Regions from separate parts of the Streptomyces sp. NPDC002671 genome, predicted to be linked through region 1. Evidence: riboswitches for the same ligand, from Rfam matches in the RefSeq annotation. Region 1 holds a riboswitch; the other holds the start of a gene.

The links. A riboswitch is a leader RNA that binds a small molecule or an ion and turns the genes downstream of it on or off. The one in region 1 is predicted to bind ZMP and ZTP.
Region 2: it holds a riboswitch for ZMP and ZTP, as region 1 does, so the genes downstream of both, ACWD35_RS19565 (glycine hydroxymethyltransferase) here and ACWD35_RS28865 (bifunctional 5,10-methylenetetrahydrofolate dehydrogenase/5,10-methenyltetrahydrofolate cyclohydrolase) in region 1, are expected to answer to the same signal.

Annotation. Positions count from the first base shown of each region.
Region 1 is NZ_JBSFVU010000020.1:142,826-146,212, reverse strand. Features, by position in the region: gene ACWD35_RS28875 (DUF2218 domain-containing protein) at 1-484, opposite strand, end outside; gene ACWD35_RS28870 (class I SAM-dependent methyltransferase) at 504-1,085, opposite strand; gene ACWD35_RS28865 (bifunctional 5,10-methylenetetrahydrofolate dehydrogenase/5,10-methenyltetrahydrofolate cyclohydrolase) at 1,252-2,100, opposite strand; ZMP/ZTP riboswitch at 2,126-2,206, opposite strand; gene ACWD35_RS28860 (hypothetical protein) at 2,234-3,097, opposite strand; gene ACWD35_RS28855 (MarR family winged helix-turn-helix transcriptional regulator) at 3,157-3,387, shown strand, end outside.
Region 2 is NZ_JBSFVU010000011.1:227,460-230,846, forward strand. Features, by position in the region: gene trpS (tryptophan--tRNA ligase) at 1-481, opposite strand, end outside; gene ACWD35_RS19565 (glycine hydroxymethyltransferase) at 558-2,009, opposite strand; ZMP/ZTP riboswitch at 2,042-2,148, opposite strand; gene rocD (ornithine--oxo-acid transaminase) at 2,279-3,387, shown strand, end outside.

The sequences.
Region 1 (3,387 bases):
TCCACGAGGGGGCGGCCGTCACTGCTCCGGCGACACCGAGGTGCAGGGCGACGACGAGGACGCCGACCGCGAGAAGACCGGCCGGTCCGGCCAGGCCTCGGAGTCTCCCCTTCCCGCCCCCGGTGGGCAGGGGAGCAGGCGTCGGGGGATGCTGCCAGGTCACCGTCAGGCCGTCCCGTCGGCCGATCTTTTCGAGGCGTCCGGTGATGCCGTTCCGGAGCTGTCGCAGGGCCTCCTCGTCATCGGCCTCGACGCACAGCGTCAGCGCCTCCGCGGTGGCGTCGAGGGTCCACCGGCCCTCGGCGAAGCGCACGGTCCCGTGGGTGTCGGACCACTCGACGTGCTCGACGGCTGGCATGCGGCGGCCCCCATGGGCGGCGGGCGCCCGGTGGCGCATGCCGCGCATCGAGTCCGTGTGGCGGCAGAGTTGGACGAGGTACCGGCTCGCGCGGTCGGTCTCGATCCGGGTTTCGGCGGTCGGCATCGGGCTTCCCTCGCAGGTGTCAGACCCTGGTGACGGCGGCCAGCCAGGCCTGGATGCCGTCGGGGTCGGTGGTGACGTCGATCGTGGCCGGTTCGATGGAGTCGACCCGCCATCCGTCGGCGAACGACGAGGTGATCTCGGCCCGCGTCACCCGCCTCGGGCCCTGGTCGCCGGGCTGCCGGTCGCTGAAGCAGAGCATGAAGTAGCGGCCACCCGGCGTCAGTACGGCGCGCAGGCTGTCGACGAAGGCGGCGCGGTCCTCGTCGCCGAAGATGTGGAACAGCCCGCAGTCGAGCACGGTGTCGAAGGACTCTCCGAGTCCGGCCAGTCTGCGGGCGTCATGGAGGAGGAACCGGGCGGTGAGTCCCCGGCCGCGGGCCTTCTGCCGCGCGGCCTCCAGGGCCCGGGAGGCGAGGTCGACGCCGGTGGCGTCCAGGCCCAGGGCCGCGCACATGAGCACGTGCTCGCCGGTCCCGCAGCCGACGTCCAGCACCCGGCCGCGGATCGCTCCCGCGTCGGCCAGCGCGCGGAACTCCGGCTGCGGCCGGCCGATGTCCCACGGGGGAGGGCTGGCGTACATGTCGTCGGGCCGGTGCCACATACGGATCTCTCCTTCGCCGATGACCGCCCGGATCGTCGTCCGGCTTGCCTGACAGTCAGATTTATCGAGACAGACTGTCTACGTCAAGTCTGAGTGTCGCACCCCGGGCGTCATGACTCCAGAAAGAGCGAGGGGGAGCGGACGGCGCGCCCGCTCCCCCTGTGTGTCACGCCCCGAGCTGCCGGACGGCGGCGTCGACGGTCTGCTCCAGCAGCGTGGCGATCGTCATCGGACCGACCCCGCCCGGCACCGGCGTGATCAGCGAGGCCCGCTCCACGGCCGAGTCGAAGTCGACGTCGCCGACGTTGCCCGGGTTGTAGCCGGCGTCGATCACGACCGCGCCCGGCCTGATGTCCTGCCCGCGGATCAGCTTGGGCCGGCCGACGGCGGCGACGACGATGTCGGCCTCGCGGACCGCCGCCGACAGATCCCGGGTGCGCGAGTGGCAGTACGTCACGGTCGCGTCGCGGGCCAGGAGCAGCATGCCCACCGGCTTGCCGAGGATCGCGCTGCGGCCCACCACCACGGCCCGCTTCCCGGCCGGGTCGACGTCGTACGCGTCGAGCAGGCGCAGGATGCCGCCCGGCGTGCAGGACACGAAGCCCGGCAGGCCGAAGCTCATCGTCGCGAACGACGCGAAGGTGACTCCGTCGACGTCCTTCTCGGGCGCGATCGCCTCGAACGCGGCCCGCTCGTCGATGTGGTCGCCCATCGGGTGCTGGAGCAGGATGCCGTGCACGGCCGGGTCGGCGGACAACTCCCGCAGGGTGCCCACCAGTTCGGCGGTCGTCGTGCTCGCGGGCAGCGCCACGTGCCGGGACGCGACACCGGCCGTGCGGCAGCGGTTCTGCTTCATACGGACGTAGGTGACGGACGCCGGGTCCTCGCCGACCAGCACCGTGGCCAGACAGGGCTGGGTGCCCGTCCGCTCGGTGAGGTCGGCGGCCCGCTTCGCGGTGTCCTCGACGATACGGCGGGCGACGGCGGTTCCGTCCATGAGCCGGGCCTGGGTCATGCTGCACACTCCTGAGCTGGTTGAGACTCCTCGCCCAGGCGCGCGGCATCGACCACGGGCCGCTCCCCGGTGGTGCTCCACCTCAGCGCCAGTCACGGCCCGCACACAGCGTAACCGAAAGCGCGTACACCGGTCAGGCCGCGTCCTCGTCCCCCTCCGCGGGCGGCCCTGCCGTCGGGTCCGCCCCCGCCAGGAACGCCGACGTCTGCGCGGCCAGCCGGTCGGCTCCGATGGCCTGCGCCCAGCGGACGATCTCCGCCGCCAGCGCCCTGGCGCCCGCCTCGTCGCCGCTGTCGCGGGCCAGCACCGCCAGCAGGAGCTGCTGGGAGAGCGTGCCGGGTACGGTGCCCGCGCCGGCGCCCAGCGCGGTGGCCCGGCGCCAGCGTTCCCCGGCCCGCTCGTGCTCGCCGGTGTCGTGGTCGTGGCCGCCGAGGTGCCGCAGGGCCTCGCGGGCCAGCAGGGGGTCGGGGCCGTCCTCCCCGGCTCGCAGGGCTGCGGCGTACCAGGCGGTGGCGGTCTCCTGGTCGGCGAAGTGGTTGTCCGTGATCAGCCCGAGGTGCATCGCCGCCCAGCCCCGGCGCACCTCGTCCGGGGCGGTGTCGTGCAGCTCCCGCGCCCGGTCGAGGAGCGCCGCGAGGGCCTGCGGGTCCTTGCCCCGGGGGCCGAAGCGCAGGGTGCCGTCGACCAGGAGCAGCCCGGCGTAGGTGAGCCGGAGCCGGAGGACGTCGGTGTCCCAGTCGCCGTGCGGGAACGCCTTCTCCGCCTCGGCGATGCGCTCGGCCGCGGTGTCCGTCCCGGCGAACCAGTCCCGCTCCAGGGCGACTTCGGCGGCGGCCCGGGTGATCCGGGCGTGGGCCGCGGGCTCGTGGACCCTGGCCGCGTCGAGCAGGGCGGCGGCCCGCTCCCAGCGGCCCGCGATCCGCAACTCCCGCACAGCAGCAAGGAGTTCGTCGAGTTCCACGGTGGTGTCGAGATGTGTCTTCGAGGAAATTGCCATGCGCGGAACGGTAGTTAGATGAAAAATTATCCACAAGAAAACTACTGTGGGAGGCAGCGGTGCAGGACTCGGTGGACCGGCATGTGGCCGTCTGGGCACGTGAACTGGAGTGGCTGGACCCGGTGAAGGAGGCGATCATCGCCCGGCTGGCGATCCTGGCCCGGCACACGGCGCAGGCCCGCCGGGCGGTGCTGGACGACGCGGGCCTGAAGTACTGGCAGTACAAGGTGCTGCTGATGCTCCGCAGGTCCGGGCCCCCCTACGAGTCCAGCCCCTCGCGCCTCGCCGAC
Region 2 (3,387 bases), on a different contig from region 1:
TCAGCTCGATGTGCTGGCGCTGGTCCTCGCCGACCGGCACCTCGTTGGCCTGGTACAGGAGGATGTCCGCGACCTGGAGGATCGGGTACGTGAACAGGCCGACGCTCGCCCGGTCGGCACCCTGCTTGGCGGACTTGTCCTTGAACTGGGTCATGCGGCTCGCCTCGCCGAAGCCGGTGAGGCAGTTCATGATCCAGGCGAGCTGGGCGTGCTCGGGGACATGGCTCTGGACGAAGAGCGTGCAGCGCTCCGGGTCGAGTCCGGCCGCCAGCAGCTGGGCCGCGGCGAGGCGGGTGTTGGCGCGCAGGTCCTTCGGGTCCTGCGGGACCGTGATCGCGTGCAGGTCGACGACCATGTAGAACGCGTCGTGGGACTCCTGCAGGGCCACCCACTGGCGGACGGCGCCGAGGTAGTTGCCGAGGTGGAACGAGCCGGCGGTGGGCTGGATGCCGGAGAGCACGCGGGGTCGGTCAGAGGCCATGTTCACCATTCTCTCAGGTGTTGGGGGCCTCTTTGACGGGAGCGCCCCGGAAAGGCGCCCCCGTCGGAGCCGGGCGTCAGCCGAGGTCGATCTCCGGGTACAGCGGGAACGCCGCCACCAGGTCCGTCGCCCGCTGGGCGATCTCGTCCGCCACCTTCGCGTCCAGGACGTGGGCCGCCTTGGAGGGGGCGCCGGACTTGGTGGTGCCCGGCTCGGTGGTGGTGAGGACGCGGTCGATCAGGCCCGCCACCTCGTCCATCTCCGCGGTGCCGAGGCCGCGCGTGGTCAGGGCCGGGGTGCCGATGCGGATGCCGGAGGTGTACCAGGCGCCGTTCGGGTCGGCCGGGATGGCGTTGCGGTTGGTGACGATGCCGGAGTCGAGGAGCGCTGCCTCCGCCTGGCGGCCGGTGAGGCCGTAGGAGGTGGCGACGTCGATCAGGTTCAGGTGGTTGTCCGTGCCGCCGGTCACGAGCGTCGCGCCGCGGCGCATCAGGCCCTCCGCCAGCGCGCGCGAGTTGTCGACGATGCGCTGGGCGTAGTCCTGGAAGGAGGGCCGGCGGGCCTCGGCCAGGGCGACGGCCTTGGCGGCCATGACGTGCGGGAGCGGGCCGCCGAGGACCATCGGGCAGCCGCGGTCGACCTGCTCGCGCAGGGAGTCGTCGCACAGCACCATGCCGCCGCGCGGGCCGCGCAGGGACTTGTGGGTGGTGGTGGTGACGATCTGGGCGTGCGGGACCGGGTCGAAGTCGCCGGTCAGGACCTTGCCCGCGACCAGGCCCGCGAAGTGGGCCATGTCGACCATCAGGGTCGCCCCGACCTCGTCGGCGATCTCGCGCATGATCCGGAAGTTCACCAGACGGGGGTACGCCGAGTAGCCGGCGACGATGATCAGCGGCGTGAAATCGCGGGCCTGGGCGCGCAGGGCGTCGTAGTCGATCAGGCCGGTGGCCGGGTCGGTGCCGTAGGAGCGCTGGTCGAACATCTTGCCGGAGATGTTCGGGCGGAAGCCGTGGGTGAGGTGGCCGCCCGCGTCCAGGGACATGCCGAGCATGCGCTGGTTGCCGAAGGCCTGGCGCAGCGCGGCCCAGTCCTTCTCGGAGAGGTCGTTGACCTGGCGGGCGCCGGCCTTCTCCAGGTAGGGGGCCTCCACCCGGTCCGCGAGGACGGCCCAGAAGGCGACGAGGTTGGCGTCGATGCCGGAGTGCGGCTGGACGTAGGCGTGCTGGGAGCCGAAGAGCGCCTTGGCGTGCTCGGCGGCCAGGGACTCGACGGTGTCGACGTTGCGGCAGCCGGCGTAGAAGCGGCGGCCGACGGTGCCCTCGGCGTACTTGTCGCTGAACCAGTTGCCCATGGCGAGCAGGGTGGCTGGGGAGGCGTAGTTCTCGGAGGCGATCAGCTTCAGCATCTCGCGCTGGTCGGCCACCTCCTGGCCGATCGCGTCGGCAACCCGGGGCTCGACCGCGCGGATGACGTCGAGGGCCGCGCGATAGGCGGTGGACTCGGTGGAAAGGGGCTGCTGCTCTGGCATCGGGACCTCCGGACGGTGTGCTTACAGCGTTCACGTTCGGCCCAGGCGCACGGCACTGTTTTCCTGCCGGGCCGCTCCCCGATGGTCCGTCCCATCCTGGGCTCTGCCAGAGCCCCGCGCGCCAGTCACGGCCCGACGATCAGCCTACCGGGCACGGCACGCTGCCACGCGGCGGTGACCGCATGTTGAACGCGGCCCGCGTCCGTCATCAGGGGGAGGATGGGAAGCGAGGACAGGCAGGGGGGTCACCGTCGTACCCGGGAGAGGCCGTGACCACTACAGAAGACCTCATCGCCGCTGCGGACGCGCACAGTGCGCCGACCTACCATCCGCTGCCGGTCGTCGTGGCCACGGGTGAGGGCGCGTGGCTGACGGATGTGGCGGGACGCCGGTATCTGGATCTGCTGGCCGGTTACTCGGCGCTGAACTTCGGGCACTGCAACCCGCGGCTGGTCGAGGCGGCCAGACGGCAGCTGGAGCGGGTCACGCTGACCTCCCGCGCCTTCCATCACGACCGGTTCGCCGCCTTCTGCGCGGAGCTGGCCGAGCTGTGCGGCATGGAGATGGTGCTGCCGATGAACACCGGCGCGGAGGCGGTGGAGAGCGCGGTGAAGACGGCCCGGAAGTGGGGGTACCGGGTGAAGGGAGTGCCCGCGGAGATGGCGAAGATCGTGGTCGCGGGCGGCAACTTCCACGGGCGTACGACCACGATCATCAGCTTCTCGACCGACCCGGAGGCCCGCGCGGACTTCGGCCCGTACACGCCCGGCTTCGAGATCGTGCCGTACGGCGATCTGACCGCGATGAAGGCCGCGCTCACCGAGAACACCGTCGCCGTGCTGCTGGAGCCGATCCAGGGCGAGTCCGGGGTGATCGTGCCGCCGGAGGGCTATCTGCCCGCGGTGCGGGAGCTGGCCCGCGAGCGGAACGTGCTGTTCATCGCCGACGAGATCCAGTCGGGGCTCGGCCGGACCGGGCGGACCTTCGCGTGCGAGCACGAAGGGGTCGTACCCGACCTGTACGTGCTGGGGAAGGCGCTCGGCGGCGGGATCGTGCCGGTGTCGGCGGTGGTGGGCAGTGCGGACGTGCTCGGGGTGTTCCGGCCCGGCGAGCACGGGTCGACGTTCGGCGGCAACCCGCTGGCCTGCGCGGTGGCGCTGGAGGTGATCGCGATGCTGCGCTCGGGCGACTTCCAGGAGCGGGCCACGCTCCTCGGCGAGCATCTGCACCGCGAGCTGGCCGGGCTGCTCGGCACCGGCAAGGTGACGGCGGTGCGCGGGCGCGGACTGTGGGCGGGGGTGGACGTCTCCCCACGGCTCGGCACCGGGCGGGCGGTCGCCGAGCGGCTGCTGGAACGGGGCGTGCTGGTGAAGGACAC